3 regions of the Rhodopseudomonas sp. G2_2311 genome follow, and region 3 is predicted to be linked to each of the others. Evidence: predicted binding sites of a transcription regulator. Region 3 holds the regulator's gene; each other region holds the start of a gene.
The links. The regulator PhoB, encoded in region 3, activates phosphate uptake and scavenging genes when phosphate is short. The targets are predictions, from matches to a motif close to TGTCATNNANCTGTCAT.

Region 1: the regulator PhoB is predicted to act here: its motif matches at 2,307-2,323, upstream of VRZ08_RS09800 (esterase-like activity of phytase family protein).
Region 2: the regulator PhoB is predicted to act here: its motif matches at 2,747-2,763, upstream of VRZ08_RS06750 (DUF47 domain-containing protein).

The regions. Positions count from the first base shown of each region.
Region 1 is NZ_JAZDRK010000004.1:439,264-444,981, forward strand. It holds gene VRZ08_RS09790 (methyl-accepting chemotaxis protein) at 1-1,106, opposite strand, end outside; gene mbfA (iron exporter MbfA) at 1,238-2,209, opposite strand; gene VRZ08_RS09800 (esterase-like activity of phytase family protein) at 2,390-3,745, shown strand; gene VRZ08_RS09805 (hypothetical protein) at 3,941-4,348, opposite strand; gene VRZ08_RS09810 (methyl-accepting chemotaxis protein) at 4,362-5,718, opposite strand, start outside.
Region 2 is NZ_JAZDRK010000003.1:274,207-279,924, reverse strand. It holds gene VRZ08_RS06765 (peptide chain release factor 3) at 1-356, opposite strand, end outside; gene sugE (quaternary ammonium compound efflux SMR transporter SugE) at 587-901, shown strand; gene VRZ08_RS06755 (inorganic phosphate transporter) at 1,009-2,019, opposite strand; gene VRZ08_RS06750 (DUF47 domain-containing protein) at 2,034-2,678, opposite strand; gene VRZ08_RS06745 (DUF4407 domain-containing protein) at 3,279-5,718, shown strand, end outside.
Region 3 is NZ_JAZDRK010000014.1:488-6,205, reverse strand. It holds gene pstA (phosphate ABC transporter permease PstA) at 1-225, shown strand, start outside; gene pstB (phosphate ABC transporter ATP-binding protein PstB) at 222-1,043, shown strand; gene phoU (phosphate signaling complex protein PhoU) at 1,067-1,783, shown strand; gene phoB (phosphate regulon transcriptional regulator PhoB) at 1,857-2,570, shown strand; gene VRZ08_RS17345 (GcrA family cell cycle regulator) at 2,920-3,429, opposite strand; gene VRZ08_RS17340 (aspartate aminotransferase family protein) at 3,906-5,117, shown strand; gene argF (ornithine carbamoyltransferase) at 5,117-5,718, shown strand, end outside.

The DNA.
Region 1 (5,718 bases), on a different contig from region 3:
ATGCCGGCGCCGAGCTGCCAGAACATCGCCGAATTGGCGCGCTCGTTCAGCGCGGTGTCGAGCTCATGGGCCGAGGCCAGCACCACTTTGCGCGGCACCGAGATCAGCACCGACCACGGCGTGCCGGTCCGCCCCACCGAGATCGGCGAGTAGACCTCGACGTTATCCCACTTCGGATCGTCGAGCACCGTGCCCTTGCCTTCCTTGACGATCGCCAGGCTCTCCGACCAGCGCGGATCGGCGCTCGACGCCGCCTTGCCGATCGATTCCGGATTGGCGCTGTTGGCGACGATCAGGCCGGTGTCGTTGAGGATCGCGACCTTGCCCTTGCCGCCGAACAGCGAGCGGTTGGCCTGGGTGGCGAGCTTCTGCACAAAGTCGAGATTGTAGTCCGCACCGGCGACGCCGACGAACTTGCCGTCGATCTTGATCGGCACCGACATGGTGGCGAGGAATACTGCCTTGCCCTGCACGATGTAGGGCAGCGGCCCGAGGATGTTCTCCTTGCCGGTCGCCTTCGGATTGATGAACCACGCGCCCTTCACCAGGCCGTTTGGATGCCGCTCCTGGCTATCGTATTCGACCAGCGGCTGCACCGCGATCGAACCGCTGGCGCTGCGAGTCCAATACGGCAGGAAACGGCCGGTGTTGTCCGACCCCATCGTCTGGCGGCCCTTGAACGCAACGTCGTTGCCGTCGAGCGCGTTCGGCTCCCAGGCCGAGTAGGTGCCGTTGAAGGCCGGGTTCTGCTCCAGCGTGTTCTTGAGCACCGCATTGAGCTGCAGGCGGCGGTTGCCGTCGGTGGTGCCCGCGTTGTTCGGATCGGCCAGGACCTCGAAGGCGTGCGCCATGTTGCGCGCGGAGTCGAGCCCGAGGTCAAGCTCGGCCTTGATCACCGAGGCTTCGGAGGTGGCGCGGTTGAGCAGGCTTTCCTTGGTCTGCTGATCGACCAGCTTCATCACCTCGGAGGTGACGTAGTGATGCGTGCTCTGCGCCGACAGGACGCTGTAGCCGATCAGGATCAGGCTGGCGCCGGTCAGGCAGAGGCCGGCGACCAGCGCGATCTTGACCTGAATTTTGCGGATGGATTTGAACGAGAACGACATGGGGCACTCCTAGGAGAGCCCCATGCTGATCGCCGGCTGTTTGGAATTGCTTAAGCAAACGCCTCGTGCGTCTACGAGGAAAGCCGGGTTCAGACTACGACTTAGGTTGAATCCCGCATGTAACAGCGGGACTAAGCGCCGCCGATCAGGATGCCGACGCCGAGCACGATGACGCCGCCCAGCACGATCTGGAACACCGCGTGCAGGAACGGCGTGTCCATGTATCTGGCGCGGACGTAAGCGATCACCCACAGTTCGACGAACACCACCAGCGCGGCGATCCCGGTCGCGATCCAGAACGCGTTGGCCCAACTATCAGGCACGAGATACGGCAGCGTGTGACCGAGGCCTCCGAGCGTGGTCATCAGTCCGCAGATGCCGCCGCGCAGCCACGGCGAGCCGCGCCCGGTCATCGAGCCGTCGTCGGACAGCGCTTCGGCAAAGCCCATCGAAATGCCGGCGCCGATCGAGGCGGCGAGACCGACCAGGAAGGTCTGCCAGTTCTGATGGGTCGCGAAGGCGGCAGCGAACAGCGGCGCCAGCGTCGACACCGAGCCGTCCATCAGGCCGGCGAGTCCCGGCTGGACGTATTGCAGCACGAACATCCGCCGCGCGGCGTGATCCTCGGCGCTGCGCGCATCGGGGGTGAGGATCTTGTCGGTGAGCTGGGTGGCGCGCTGCTCGTGACGCTTCTCGAACTCGGCGAGGTCGGACAGCAGCTTGCGGATGTGGACGTCGGTGGCGCGTTCGGCGGCACGCTCGTAGAAGCGCTGCGCCTCGAACTCCATCGTCTCGGCTTCTTTGCGGATGCGGTCGAGCGGCAGATTGCGGGTCAGCCAGATCGGGCGGCGGCGGATGAAGCCTTTGACGTCCTCGCGGCGGATCGGCGGCAAGTCGGGCCCGAATCGCTGCTCGTACATCCGCAGCAGCATGTGGCGATGGCCCTTTTCCTGCTGCGCCATCTCGGTGAACACGCGCGCGGAATCGGGGTAACGCTCGGCCAGATCCTCGGCGAACGCCAGATAGATCCGGCTGTCTTCCTCCTCGCCCGAGATGGCGACGGCCAGGATTTCACGCTCGGTGAGGTCGGAAAACGCCTTCATTTCAGCACCCGCAAGTTTAGAACGCTTCTAAATAGGGTCGCCGGCCAGGGGAGTCAAAGCCGAGCTCGGCGGCGGGTGGCCAATTGGTCGCAGGGGCCGTCATCGTCGCTTCATCGATCCGTCAGGCCTCTGTGACCGAGCGCCGCCACAAGACCGGCTTTCCATTCCAGGAGGCTGTTCATGCGAAAACTACTGCTCGGTTCGGTCGCGGTCTTTGCGCTGGCGACGTCCGCCGCGCTGGCGCAAACCGAAGGCGAATTTCCCGCCACTCTCGCCGGCCATGCGGTGCTGCCGGCGGCCTCGTTCGTCGACGCGCCGGCCGATGCACCGGCCGATCTGAAGACCTCGGGCAAGTACACCACCGGCCAGCGCGTCGAAGCGCAGGGCAGCGTGATGGGCAAGTCCAACGGCCGTCCGACCGGCGTGTCGGTGCCGTTCAAGGGCCAGCCGCTGCAGGGCCATTCCGGCATCAAGGCGATGCCGGACGGCACCTTCTGGGTGCTGACCGACAACGGCTTCGGCTCGCGCTACAACTCGGCCGACTCGATGCTGTATCTGGACAACTACAAGATCGACTGGGCGACCGGCACGGTCGATCGCAAGCAGACCGTGTTCCTGCACGATCCGGACAAGAAGGTGCCGTTCCGCATCGTCCACGAAGACACCGACAAGCGCTATCTGACCGGCGCCGACTTCGACACCGAAGGCTTCCAGATCATCGGCGACCGGTTCTGGATCGGCGACGAGTTCGGCCCCTACATCATCGAAGCCGACCTGACCGGCAAGATCATCGGCGTCTATGAGAGCATGGCCGACGGCAAGCCGATCAAGTCGCCGGATCATTGGTCGGTTCAGTCGCCTGGCGCGCCGGGCGCGACCTACACCGGCGTCAACCTGAAGCGCTCCAAGGGCTACGAAGGCTTCGCCGCCTCCAAGGACGGCAAGTTCCTGTACGGCCTGCTCGAAGGCCCGCTGTGGGACGCCGACAAGAAGGACTGGGAAAAGGTCGACGGCAAGGAAGCCTCGCGCATCCTCGAATTCGACGTCGCGCAGAAGAAGTTCACCGGCCGTTCCTGGCATTACGTGTTCGAGCAGAACGGCAACGCGATCGGCGACTTCAACATGATCGACGCCACCCACGGCCTGGTGATCGAGCGTGACAACGGCGAAGGCACCAAGGACAAGGCCTGCCCCGAAGGCAAGACCGGCACCGATTGCTTCAACGATCTCGCCAAGTTCAAGCGCGTCTACAAGATCGAGCTGACCGATGCGAACGCCGGCAAGCCGGTGAACAAGATCGGCTTCATCGACCTGATGAAGATCCGCGATCCGGACAAGAAGGCGAAGAAGCCGCTGACCGACGGCGTGCTGGCGTTCCCGTTCTTCACCATCGAGAACGTCGACAAGGTCGACGACCGCCACATCATCGTCGGCAACGACAACAACCTGCCGTTCTCGTCGAGCCGCGATCCCAACAAGGCCGACGACAACGAATTCGTGCTGCTCGAAGTCGCTGACTTCCTGAAGGCGAAGTAAGCGCCACAGCCGACGTAAGCACTGCCGTCGTTCCGGGGCACGCGCATCAGCGCGTGAACCCGGAACCTCGCGGTGCGGTCCTGCGGCGTTACTTCAACATCTCGAGATTCCGGGTTCGCGCCTGTCGGCGCGCCCCGGAATGACGTCGTGAAAGCGAGCACCGCTGCAGTACGCCTGGGTGTCGCCCGTCGCCGATCACGCCGGCGGTGACATCCAGCGGGTCAGGCGCGCGAACATGCCTTTGGGCGGCAGAGCCGACGGCGTGTCGTCGGCGGATTCGAGGCGGCCTAGAAACTGTTCGAGAAACCGCGCGTCGCTGGTTTCGATCACGACGAAATCCGAATCGCCGGTCGAGACCGTGTAGACGTAGCGTAAGCCGGCCGCGCGCGGCGGCGCACCGACGCCGGCCAGATCCTTGGCGATGGTCACACCATCCGGATCGATGTCGCGGGCAATCAACGCGCGGGTGAGCCACGCCAGATTGCCGACGAATTCAGGTTCGAAAGCGACGGTGCCTTGCAACATCATGGGCATGCGTTGTCTCTCGTCCTTCACGCATCCCCCCAGCAGAGAATTGTCACCACTGGAGGCCAAAAGGTTCAAGCCTAGCGCACGATCAAGCGGCGCGAATCTTGCGGAGGAAGTCGTCGACCGCCGATTGCAGTGCACCAGATTGGCTGTCGAGCGCCTGCGCATGCGACAGCACCTGCGAAGCCGCGTCGCCGGTAGCTTGGGCGGCGGAACTCACGCCGCCGATGTGATCGCTGATCTCGCTGGAACCGGCCGCAACCGACTGAATGTTGCGGGCGATTTCCTGCGTCGCAGCCCCCTGTTGTTCGACAGCCGTCGCAATCGCCACGGTGATCTTGTTGATCTCGCCGATTGTCGCGGTGATGCCGCCGATCGACTGCACCGCACTGGCGGTCGAGGACTGCATCGCCGCGACCTGCGCGGAGATTTCTTCGGTCGCCTTCGCGGTCTGGCTCGCCAGTGCCTTCACTTCACTCGCCACCACCGCAAAGCCGCGCCCCGACTCGCCGGCGCGCGCCGCTTCGATCGTGGCGTTGAGCGCCAGCAAATTGGTTTGCGATGCGATCGAGTGAATCAGCTGCACGACCTCGCCGATCTTCTCGGCGCTGACCGAGAGTTGCATCACCGTCCCGTTGGTCTGCTCGGCGTCGCTCACCGCCTTGCTCGCCACCGAGCGCGACTGGTCGACCTGTCGCGAGATTTCCTGCACCGAACTCGAGAGCTGCTCGGAGGCCGACGCCACGGTGCCGACCATGCCGGATGCCGAATCCGAGGCCGCACCGACTGCTGCGGCGCGCGAGGACGCGTCGGCCGCGGTGGAGGTCATCGACTGCGCGGTGCTCTGCATGTAGCGCGTGGCATCGGCCACGCTCCGCACCACGCCATTGACGCTGCGTTCGAAATCGTCGGCGATGCTCTGCATCAGCGCGCTGCGCTCGGCCGCGGCGCGGCGCTGTGCCTCCTGCTCCTGCTGCTCGAGCCCGCGGATCCGGATCGCGTTGTCCTTGAACACCTGCACGGTCTTGGCCATCGCGCCGATTTCGTCGCCGCGGTCGACGCCGGGGATTGGCGCGTCGAGCTGACCTTCGGCCAGCGCAGTCATGCGCGTGCCGAGCGCGCCGAGCGGCTGGGTGATGCTGCGGCTGATCAGCCACGCGACCAGGGCACACACCACGCCGATGCCGACGATGACCACGCCGAGCCAGGTCAGAAGCGGCTTCAGCTTGGCGTTGATGTCCTGCAAGTACACGCCGGTGCCGACGAACATATCCCAGCCGGGAATCGCCGCGGCATAGGACACTTTACGTAGCAGCTCGGTACTGCCGGGCTTCATGAATTCGTAGAACAGGGTCACATCGCCCTTGGCAGCGACGCCGTCGCGCAGCTCGCGCACAATCTTGCGGCCGCCGGTCTCGACGTCGAGCCGGTTGGTGCCGATCATT
Region 2 (5,718 bases), on a different contig from region 3:
TCGACCGCGGTCAGCGTCCGGTAGGTGTCTTCCGAGAAGTCCTCGTGGCCCGGCGTGTCGAGCAGGTTGAAGACCAGGCCGTCGAACTCGAAGGTCATCACCGAGGTGACCACCGAAATGCCGCGGTCGCGCTCGATCTTCATCCAGTCCGACCGAGTGTTGCGGCGCTCGCCCTTGGCCTTGACCTGGCCGGCGAGATTGATGGCGCCGCCGAACAGCAGCAGCTTTTCGGTCAGCGTGGTCTTGCCGGCGTCAGGATGCGAAATGATCGCAAAGGTGCGCCGCCGCGCCACTTCATGGGCGAGCGAAAACGGGGTCGAGGACGGCGCTTCGGCCGGAACAGCGGTGTCGGACATTCATCAGCCTGTGGCAGGGAAAGCCGGCGCGATCAAGGGCTTCCGGCGGGTCGCAGCGCCGGCAGTTGCGCGGCGGAACGGCGTCCCTCATATAAGGGATCGAGGACGACCTCAAAATCACCTTTTCGGCCGGGACGACCCGGCCTCCTCACCACCGCGCATTGCGCCGGCGCGCCATCCCGTTGGATGGCCTCATGAAAATTGCCCGGACGTTGCGCAAGGAGGCCGCTATGGCTTGGTTCTATCTGTTCGTCGCCGGTCTGATGGAGATCGGCTGGGCGCTCGGCCTGAAATACACCGAAGGCTTTACCCGCTTGGTTCCGACGGCGCTGACCGTGTCGGCGATGGTCGCCAGCGTCGCGCTGCTCGGGCTCGCCCTGAAGACACTGCCGATCGGCACCGCCTATGCGGTATGGAGCGGCATCGGCGCGGTCGGCACCGCGGCGCTCGGCATTGCGCTGTTCGGCGATCCGGCCACGGTCGGCCGCCTCGCCTGCATCGGCCTGATCGTCGCCGGCATTGTGGGTCTAAAGCTGGTGGGCTAAGGCCGACGAGTCCATCCGTCATTCCGAAGAGCAAAGCGACGAAGCAATCCAGGATTCGGTATGCCCGGCCTTGGATTGCTTCGCTACGCTCGCAATGACAGCCCGCTTCAGAACGCCGGCACCAGCCGCGTCGCCCAATACGCCAGCGCCGCGACGATCGCCGAGGCCGGGATCGTGATCACCCAGGCGTAGACGATCGAGCTCGCCACGTTCCAGCGCACCGCCGACATCCGGCGCGCGGCGCCGACGCCGACGATGGCGCCGGTGATGGTGTGGGTGGTCGACACCGGCACGCCGAGGAAGGTCGCCATGAACAGCGTCGCGGCGCCGCCGGTTTCGGCGCAGAAGCCCTGCATCGGCGTCAGCTTGGTGATGCGCAGCCCCATGGTGCGGACGATCCGCCAGCCGCCCATCAGCGTGCCGAGCGCCATCGCCGCCTGGCACGACAGCACCACCCAGAACGGCACCGAAAACTCGCTGCCGAGATAGCCCTGTGAATACAAAAGCACCGCGATGATGCCCATCGTCTTCTGGGCGTCGTTGCCGCCGTGGCCGAGCGAATACAGCGAAGCAGAGGCGAACTGCAGAATGCGGAAGGCGCGGTCCACCGCGAATGGCGTCGACCGCACCGACGCCCACGACACGATCGCGACCAGCACCAGCGCCAGCAAGAAGCCGACCAGCGGCGACAACACGATCGCCAGCAGCGCCTTGGTCAGGCCGCTCCACACCGCCGCCGACAGCCCGGCCTTGGCGAGGCCGGCGCCGAGCAGACCGCCGATCAGCGCATGCGACGAGCTCGAGGGAATGCCGAGCCCCCAGGTCACCAGGTTCCAGACGATCGCCCCGGTCAGCGCCGCGAAGATCACCGAGGCGTCGATCACGCTGGGCTCGATGATGCCGGTGCCAATGGTGTTGGCGACGTGCAGGCCGAACACCATGAAAGCGATGAAATTGAACGAGGCCGCCCAGAACACCGCATATTGCGGCCGCAGCACCCGGGTCGAGACGATGGTGGCGATCGAATTGGCGGCGTCGTGCAGGCCGTTCAGAAAGTCGAACAGCAGTGCGACGGCGATCAACCCGACCAGGATGGGCAGCCCGAGCGAAGCGTCCACGGCCGGCCCCTGCCCTAGACCTGCTCGATGACGATGGAATTGATCTCGTTGGCGACGTCGTCGAAACGGTCAGCGACCTTTTCGAGGTGGTCGTAGATCTCGGCGCCGACGATGTAATCCATGGTGTTGGCGTTACGGTGCTTGAGGAACAGTTCCTTCAGCCCGATGTCGTGGAGATCGTCGACCCGGCCTTCCAGCTTGGTGATCTCCTCGGTCATCGCCGTCAGCATCTGCAGGTTCGGCCCGATCGACTGCATCAGCGGCACCGCGCGCCCGACCAGATTGGCGCTTTCGACCAGGAGCGACCCGATCTCGCGCATCGGCGGCTCGAACTCGCGGACCTCGAACAGGATCACCGCCTTGGCGGTCTGCTGCATCTGGTCGATGGCGTCGTCCATCGAGTTGATCAGGTTCTTGATGTCGACCCGGTCGAACGGCGTGATGAAGGTGCGGCGCACCGCGGTCAGCACCTCGCGGGTGATGCTGTCGGCCTCGGATTCGAAATGGCTGACGCGCTGGCAGTGCACCAGCGTCTCATCGCCGCCGCGCAGCATGTCCTGCAGCGCCTGGGCTCCCTGCACGACTGTATGCGTGTGCTGGGCGAACAGGTCGAAGAACCTCTCTTCCTTGGGCAGAAAGGCTCGAAAGTATCGTAGCATCGGGAGCTATCCGGTTGACGTAACGCGGGTTCGTAGATCGGCCGTGGGAGGCCGGAGACGCCCGACCGCGTCACACCGGCGTCATAAAACACTTCAGAGGCTCACAGGCAACCGTCCATTCCGGACCGACTGGACGTGGGAGCCGCGGACCGGTCCTGTCCGCGATCGGACGGCACGGGATCGGGACATTTCGGCAATCGCCGTCCCCCCTCGTCCACAGGTTTCGCGCCGCCGCCGGGTTGCCGGCGGACACCGTTGTCACGGCCCGGGTCTCGCTAGCTCGCGAATCACTTCAACGCGCTGATGTGAAATCGATCCCCGAGAGGTCGCTTAGCAGTGGTAATCGAGGAATGGACGGACGTGTCCGCCCCCACCATCACGACAAAATATTGAGGACGGCGAAGGCCGCCTCCCCGCCTCTCCAACTCAGCAAGTTTGCAATCGATCACGGTCACTTAGCAGCAACTGCTGAGATCAAATCGGAGCCTGGTGACTCGCCTACTAAACGTCGCCTCGTATTGAATTTGTTTACGCTCTGTTAGACTCGACCGACCTGTCACAACCAAACCGCGGCGCATGTCACCGCAGAACTGGGCGGCCATGATTCAACGCGTTCTTGGCATCATCGCTGGCGTCGATCGCAAGACTCTTCAGAGCTGCCCGCCCTCCGACAAATTATGGGCCACGCATCTCGGTGCATCGCTCTGTCTGTCGTTCGTGGTCGTGCTCGGCGTGTCGTTCCACGCCACCGGCTACATGATCGACAATATATGGACCCGGCTGCTGGTCTCGACGGTGATCGCGCTGACCGTGCTGATGTTCGACCGCGCGCTGTGCCAGTCCGACTGGTTCTATCAGGGCACGCTGTGGAACACCTCTGCGATCCAGTCGCGCGCCGAGGCCAAGCAGACCGCCTGGCGGTTCGTCCGCGTCGGCATCCGGCTGCTGCTGTCGTTCGGGCTCGCCTGGGTGATCGCGATGTTCCTGGAACTCGCGATCTTCTCCTCGACCATCAACGAGAAGATCGAAGCCGACCGCGTCGCCGCCAACCAGCCGATCTACGACAAGATCGCAAGTTTCGAAGCCGGGCTGAACGCCGAAGCCAAGCGCCGGCTCGCCGACATCGAACAGCTCGAGGCGCTCCACCGCGACGCCCTCACCGAGCAGCCGAAGCCGGAGCCGACCACCCAGGCCCGCACCGAGGACATCGAGCAGCAGATCCGCGCGCTGGCGACCCGCGAGGCCGGCATCCGCGCCGACATCGCCGAGATCGACAAGACGATCCAGCGCTACATCGCCGACATGAACGCCGAAGAGTTCGGCCTGAAAGCGACGCCGAACAATTCCGGCCGCCCCGGCGCAGGCCCCCGCTACGAATTCGCCAGGAAGCAGCGCCAGGCCTTCCAGGCGCAGCGCGCCGAGCGTGAAGCCGAGATCGCCCAGCTCCACGTCCGCCGCGACGATCTCCGCGCCGCTCAAGCCAAGATCACCGCGGACGCGCTCGGCGCCCGCGAGCAGGAGCGCGGGGCGATCAAGGCGCGCGCCGATGCGCTGCAGCAGCGGATCGATGCGGCCCGCGCCGACCTGAAGCAGTTCGAAATCGACAAGGCCGCAAGCGTCGCCGACTTCCGCAAGAAGGTGATGGCGGACTCCTATTACCAGGAGAAGAAAGACAAATTCGATCCGCTGACCCGGATCGCCGCGTATCAGGAATTGAAGAACGACCCGCGTGACGGCGCCACCATGACGCTGTTCTCGTGGATGACCCGCTGCTTCATCATCTTCCTGGAAATCGTTCCGGTGGTTGCGAAAATCTTCTTCTCGCCGCCGAGCGTCTATGCCGCGAAGATTCAGGCGCAGGTCGAACGCGCGCGGCAGCGCATCGAGAACAACGAAGACCTCGAGGACGAAGCGCCAAAGCCCACTCCCGCAGCCGCGGTGGCCGCAGCGGTCCATCCCGCGGCGCCGGCTTCGGTCGCAGCCGTGCAGCCACCGGCGCAACCACCGAAACCACAACCGGTGACCCAAGAGCCGGTGCGCGCCGAAGAACCGCCCCCCGCACCGCAGCGCCCGGCGGAGCGCCCGCGCAGCTTCGAGCATGCGTCCTACGATGACGAGGCCGAGTACGAGGAGATGCGCCGCCGCGACGATCGCCGCGCCTATGAATGGCGGCGCTACGGCGGTCGCGACAGCGATGGCGGCTATGACGAGTACGATCCGCGCGAGGTCGAACGCCGGGAGTTCGCTCGCCGCCACGACTACGACCGCTATGACGACCGGCCGCGCCGCGCCACCGCTCGGCGTGCCCAGCCGCAATTCGTCGCACGCGACTACGCGGTCCGCGACTATGGCGGCCGCGACTTCGCCGAACCGGACTACGAAGCCAGCGACCTCGACGTTCGCAACCTGATCATGCCGCGGCGCGGCTCGGCGCGGCGCGAGGCCTACGCGGTCGAACCGGCGGCGCGGGTTCGGGTCCCCGTCGATGACCGCGCGATGGCCCGGAGCGCTGCCCTGGAGCCGGCCGCCGAACGCAGCCTGCGCTGGCCTGACGGCATTCCGGTCGACGACCTCAACACCCGCGAACTGGTTCGCCAGGTGCTGGCCGATGCCGGCTCAGCCGCCCGCGCCGAACCGCTGCGCAGCGAAGCAGTGCCGGCCGAGAGTCCGCGCGTCGAAGCCCTGCGTCCGGTCGAGGCGCCACGGCCTGACCCCGCCCCCAGCGAACCGACCGCGATTGAGCCCGCGACGCCCGTGCCTACCGCCGCCGAGCCCGCTGCCGCAGAGCCTGTCGTCGTCGCGATGGCTGAGCCCACGTCCGCGATGCCGGCCGCGGAGCCGGCCATGACGGTCGCTGAAGCACCGCCGCAGGCGCTGGAGCCGGATGTCCTGCCGAACGTGCTGGCGCGCACGCGTCCGGCCCCGGTGGAGCAGCCGACGCCCCAGGCGGCGATCGCAAGCGACACCGCGACGGCAAGCATCGGCAGTCCCGAGGCCATCGGACCGCAGTTCAAGTCCAGCGGCGACGTCGAGAAACTGA
Region 3 (5,718 bases):
GGCGAGACCGCGCCGCTGCTGTTCACCGCGCTCAGCAACCAGTTCTTCAGCCTGGATCTGACCAAGACGATGGCCAACCTGCCGGTGACCATCAACAACTTCGTCCAGAGCCCCTACGCTTACTGGAAGCAACTCGCCTGGACCGGCGCGCTGCTGATCACCCTGACCGTGCTTGCCCTGAACATTGGCGCGCGCATCATCGGCGCCGAGAGGACCACGAAATGACCGAGATCTCGATCGCCACCAGCGTTCCGTCCGCGATGCCGCCGATCGGCGCCCAGCCGGACGGCCCGGCCAAGGTGACCGTGCGCGACCTCAATTTCTACTACGGTCAGAACCACGCCCTGAAGCACATCAATCTGGCGCTCGCCACCAACCGCGTCACCGCGTTCATCGGTCCGTCGGGCTGCGGCAAGTCGACCCTGCTGCGCATCTTCAACCGGATGTATGATCTGTATCCGGGGCAGCGCGCCGAGGGGCAGGTGCTGCTCGACAACACCAACATCCTCGACCCCAAGCTCGACCTCAACCTGCTGCGCGCGCGGGTCGGCATGGTGTTCCAGAAGCCGACGCCGTTCCCGATGACGATCTATGAGAACATCGCGTTCGGCGTCCGGCTGTACGAGAAGATCTCAAAGTCCGAGATGGACGGACGTGTCGAGAAGGCGCTGCGCGGCGCGGCGCTGTGGAACGAAGTCAAAGACAAGCTCAACGCTTCCGGCCTCAGCCTGTCGGGCGGTCAGCAGCAGCGGCTGTGCATTGCCCGCACCATCGCGGTGCGGCCGGAAGTGATCCTGTTCGACGAGCCGTGCTCGGCGCTCGACCCGATCTCCACCGCCAAGATCGAAGAGCTGATCGACGAGCTGAAGGAACAATACACGATCGCGATCGTGACCCATAACATGCAGCAGGCGGCGCGCGTGTCGGAGTCGACTGCCTTCATGTATCTCGGCGAGCTGATCGAGTTCGGCCCGACCAACAAGATCTTCACCTCGCCGAGCGATCGGCGCACCCAGGACTACATCACCGGCCGGTTCGGCTGACGCGGCGGGCGAGGAGCACGGATATGGGATTCGAACATACCACCAAGGCGTTCGACGGCGATCTGCAGGATCTGACCCGGCTGGTTGCGGAGATGGGCGGATTGGCCGAGCGCCAGATCGTCGACTCGGTCGATGCGCTGATCCGGCGAGACGTCGCGCTGGCCTCGCGCGTGGTCGCGGCCGACGCCGAGATCGACCAGATGCAGCGGAGTATCGAAGAGCGCGCGGTGCTGACCATCGCGCGGCGTCAGCCGATGGCGATCGACCTGCGCGAAATCGTCGGCGCGATGCGCGTCGCCACCGATCTCGAGCGGATCGGCGATCTGTCGAAGAACATCGCCAAGCGCGTCAACGCGATCGACAACGACTTCCATCCGTTGAAGCTGATCCGCGGCCTCGAACACATGACCGATCTGGTGCAGTCGCAGGTCAAGGCCGTGCTCGATGCCTACACGGCGCACGATCTGCCGGCCGCGATGGTGGTGTGGAACGGCGACGAGGAAGTCGACGCGATCTGCACCTCGCTGTTCCGCGAGCTGCTCACCTACATGATGGAAGATCCGCGCAACATCTCGTTCTGCATCCACCTGATGTTCTGCGCCAAGAACATCGAGCGGATCGGCGATCATGCGACCAACATCGCCGAGACGGTGTTCTACATGATCGAGGGCCAGCAGATCATGGACAAGCGTCCGAAGGGCGACATGACCACGTTCGCCAACGCGACGCCCGGCAACTGACGCTGCTCTGGCGGCCGGCCCGCCGGGCCGGCGCCATGGGACGGATCGAGACGACACTGAGACGAGGACGACGATGGCTGCGCGCATTCTGGTAGTTGAAGACGAGGAAGCGCTGACGACGCTGCTGCGATACAATCTGGAATCCGAAGGTTACGAGGTCGAGACGGTGGCGCGCGGCGACGACGCCGACACCCGGATGAAGGAGCGGATTCCGGATCTGGTGGTGCTGGACTGGATGCTGCCGGGCCTGTCCGGCATCGAACTGTGCCGCCGCCTGCGGGCGCGCAGCGACACCAAGCAACTGCCGATCATCATGCTCACCGCGCGCGGCGAGGAAAGCGAGCGCGTCCGCGGGCTCGCCACCGGGGCGGACGATTACATCGTCAAGCCGTTCTCGGTGCCGGAGCTGCTGGCGCGGGTGAAGGGCTTGCTGCGCCGCGCGGCGCCGGAGCGGCTCGCTACCGTGCTGGCGTATGGTGATCTCGAGCTCGATCGCGACAAGCGCCGGGTGGCGCGGTCCGGTCGGCCGATCGATCTCGGCCCGACCGAGTATCGCCTGCTCGAATTCTTCCTGGAGCACCCGGGCCGGGTGTTCAGCCGCGAGCAGCTGCTCGACGGCGTCTGGGGCCGCGATATCTATATCGATGAGCGCACCGTCGACGTGCATATCGGCCGTCTGCGCAAGCTGCTCAATATCGGCCGCGAGCAGGACCCGATCCGCACCGTTCGCGGCGCCGGCTACGCCCTCGACGACCGCTTCGCCAAGGTCGAAGGCAGCCCGTCGTAGTTGTTAGCAGGTTTGCGACGTCGGGTGGGCAAAGCGAAGCGTGCCCACCAAGACACTCGTTTCAAATCACGATGACCGCGAGCGTGATTTAGCGACACGTGGGAACGACGCGATGGCGGCGTTTGTCGACTCTATCGCTTTTGCAATCGTTCAGCCGCGGCCTCAGCCCAACATAGCAGCGTCATCCTCCGCGAAGGCGGAGGATCCAGTACTGCAGTGAGTGGGGGGAAGTAACCGACGCTCTGGAATACTGGGTCGCCCGCTTTTGCGGGCGATGACAGTTTGGAGGTATGGCGCAGCCCTGCGCTGCACGCGCGGTTTGCCGCGGCCTCGGGCAGGCGGCGTCAGTCTAGCGCGTGGTCTTGGGAGCTGCGCGGCGGCGATCGCCGACCGGCTGATAGGCGATGCGCGAGTGATGCGCGCAGTAGGGCAGGCCCGGCAGCGACTTGCCGCCGCAGAAGAAGAATTCCGGGCTCGACGGATCGCCGACCGGCCAGTGGCAGGTGGCTTCGTTGAGTTCCAGCAGCGACAGGCGCTGGTTCATCGGAACCACGTTGTCGAAGGCGATCGGATCGGGCTCGGCTTCCACTTCGAAAGCGTGCGCCAGCGCGGTGTTGCCGCGCGCCACCGGGCGGGTCACCCTCATCATCTGCTGCACCGGGCGCGCCTTGCGCGGCCGCGGCGCTGCCGACGTGGGGCTCTTGGCCCGGCCCGACAGGCCGAGGCGGTGGACCTTGCCGATCACGGCATTGCGGGTGACGTTGCCAAGCTCGGCGGCAATTTGACTCGCCGACAGCCCGCCCTCCCACAATTTCTTCAACTGCTCGACGCGCTCGTCGGTCCAGGTCAATGCCGTCATAGTTCTATCCCTTCCTGCCGCGGGCGCCGAAGGGCGGCGCGGAACCGCGGCTGTGAGGTCGTCAAAATCTCAGCTGTCAGAATCCCTTAGCGCTCGCCGGACGACCCTTGCCGCCCCGGCGTTACGCCTCATCCGAGAACTCGAAATGGATTACAAACCGCGCACGAGATGTCGTACCCGACAGTCAAAAGGCTACAATATGCCGTGACTCGCGCGCAAGAGTCCGACCCGGTGCGTCCACACCTTCTCCTGTGAGTGAGTCCGCGAAGCCACAACAAACAGCGCGAGTGCTGCTTTCTGGCAGCACTTCGTCGAAGCTCCGTGTTGACAGTGAGTTCGACGCTTCTAGAATAATCCCACGTGCCGCCTGGAAAGGCGGCACGTTTCGTTTCCGGGGTACGTTGTCCCAGACTGCGTTCGTGTCATGCGCGTGACGCGGCCGGCCGGCGGCCCGCTATTTTCCGATCGGATCGGCCATGTCTCAGAGCGCTTCAACGTCCCATCTCCTCCCGGTTTTCGCCAGAGCGGATGTCGCGTTCGAGCGCGGCGAAGGTGTCTGGCTGCACGGAACTGATGGCGAGCGCTACCTCGACTTCACCAGCGGCGTCGCCGTCAACGCGCTCGGCCATTGCCATCCGCATCTGGTCGAAGCCTTGCAGCAGCAGGCGACCAAACTGTGGCACATGTCCAACCTGTTCAAGAGCCCCGACGGCGAGAAGCTGGCGGCGCGGCTGTGTGAACAGAGCTTTGCCGACAAGGTGTTCTTCTGCAATTCGGGTGCTGAAGCGGTCGAGTGCGCGCTGAAGATGGCGCGGCACTATCACTTCTCCAAGGGCGAGCCCGAGCGCACCCGGGTGATTACTTTCGAGGGCGCGTTCCACGGCCGCACGCTCGGCACGCTCGCCGCCACCGGCGCGGCAAAGTACCTGGAAGGCTACGGCAAGCCGCTCGACGGTTTCGATCAGTTGCCGCTCGGTGACCTCGATGCGGTGAAGGCCGCGATCGGTCCGACCACCGCCGCGATCCTGATCGAGCCGCTGCAGGGCGAGGGCGGCGTGCGCTCGCCGGAGCTGGCGTTCTTCCGCGGCCTGCGGGAGCTGTGCGACGCGCACGGCCTGCTGCTGATCTTCGACGAAGTCCAGACCGGCATGGGCCGCACCGGCGAACTGTTCGCCTATAAGCGGGTCGGCGTCGCGCCGGATTTGATGTCGCTGGCCAAGGCGCTCGGCGGCGGCTTTCCGATCGGCGCCTGCCTGTCGACCGCGGAAGCCGCGAAGGGCATGGCGCCAGGCGCACACGGCTCGACCTTCGGCGGCAATCCGCTGGCCGTCGCGGCCGCTAACGCTGTGCTCGACATCATGCTGCAGCCGGGCTTCTTCGACCACGTCAAGAAGATGTCGCTGCTGCTGAAACAGAAGCTTGCCGGTGTCGTCGATCGGCATCCGCGCGTCGTCAGCGAAATCCGCGGCGAAGGCTTGCTGCTCGGCCTCAAGGCGGTGGTGCCATCGCCGGAGCTGATCGCGGCGCTGCGGGCCGAGAAGCTGCTCACCGTCGGCGCCGGCGACAACGTCGTGCGACTGCTGCCGCCGCTGATCGTCAGCGAGGCCGAGCTTGATGACGCGATCGGGCGACTGGAGCGCGCCTGCATCACGCTTGCCGGGCAGGCGGCGCAGAAGGAGGCGGTGTGATGAGCAGCTCCAGCAACACGCCGCGGCACTTCCTCGATCTGACCGAACTGCCGACCTCCGAGCTCCGCAACATGCTGGCCGCTGCGGTCGCCATGAAGGCGAAGCGCAAGGCGAACGCCGTTGCCGACAAGCCGCTCGCCGGCAAGACGCTGGCGATGATCTTCGACAAGCCGTCGACCCGGACGCGGGTGTCGTTCGACGTCGGCATGCGCCAGCTCGGCGGCGAGTCGATCATGCTGACCGGTGCCGAGATGCAGCTCGGCCGCGGCGAAACCATCGCCGACACCGCGCGGGTGCTGTCGCGCTTCGTCGACATCATCATGATCCGCATCCTCAATCACGAGGCGCTGCTGGAGCTCGCCGCCAACGCCACCGTGCCGGTGATCAACGGCCTGACCCGCAAGTCGCATCCGTGTCAGGTGATGGCCGACGTGATGACGTTCGAGGAGCATCGCGGCCCGATCAAGGGGCGCACCATCGCCTGGACCGGCGACGACAACAACGTGCTGGCGTCGTTCGCTCACGCCGCGCAGCGCTTCGACTTCAAGCTCAACATCGCCACTCCGCCGCAGCTGTCGCCCAGCAAGGCGCTGCGCGACTG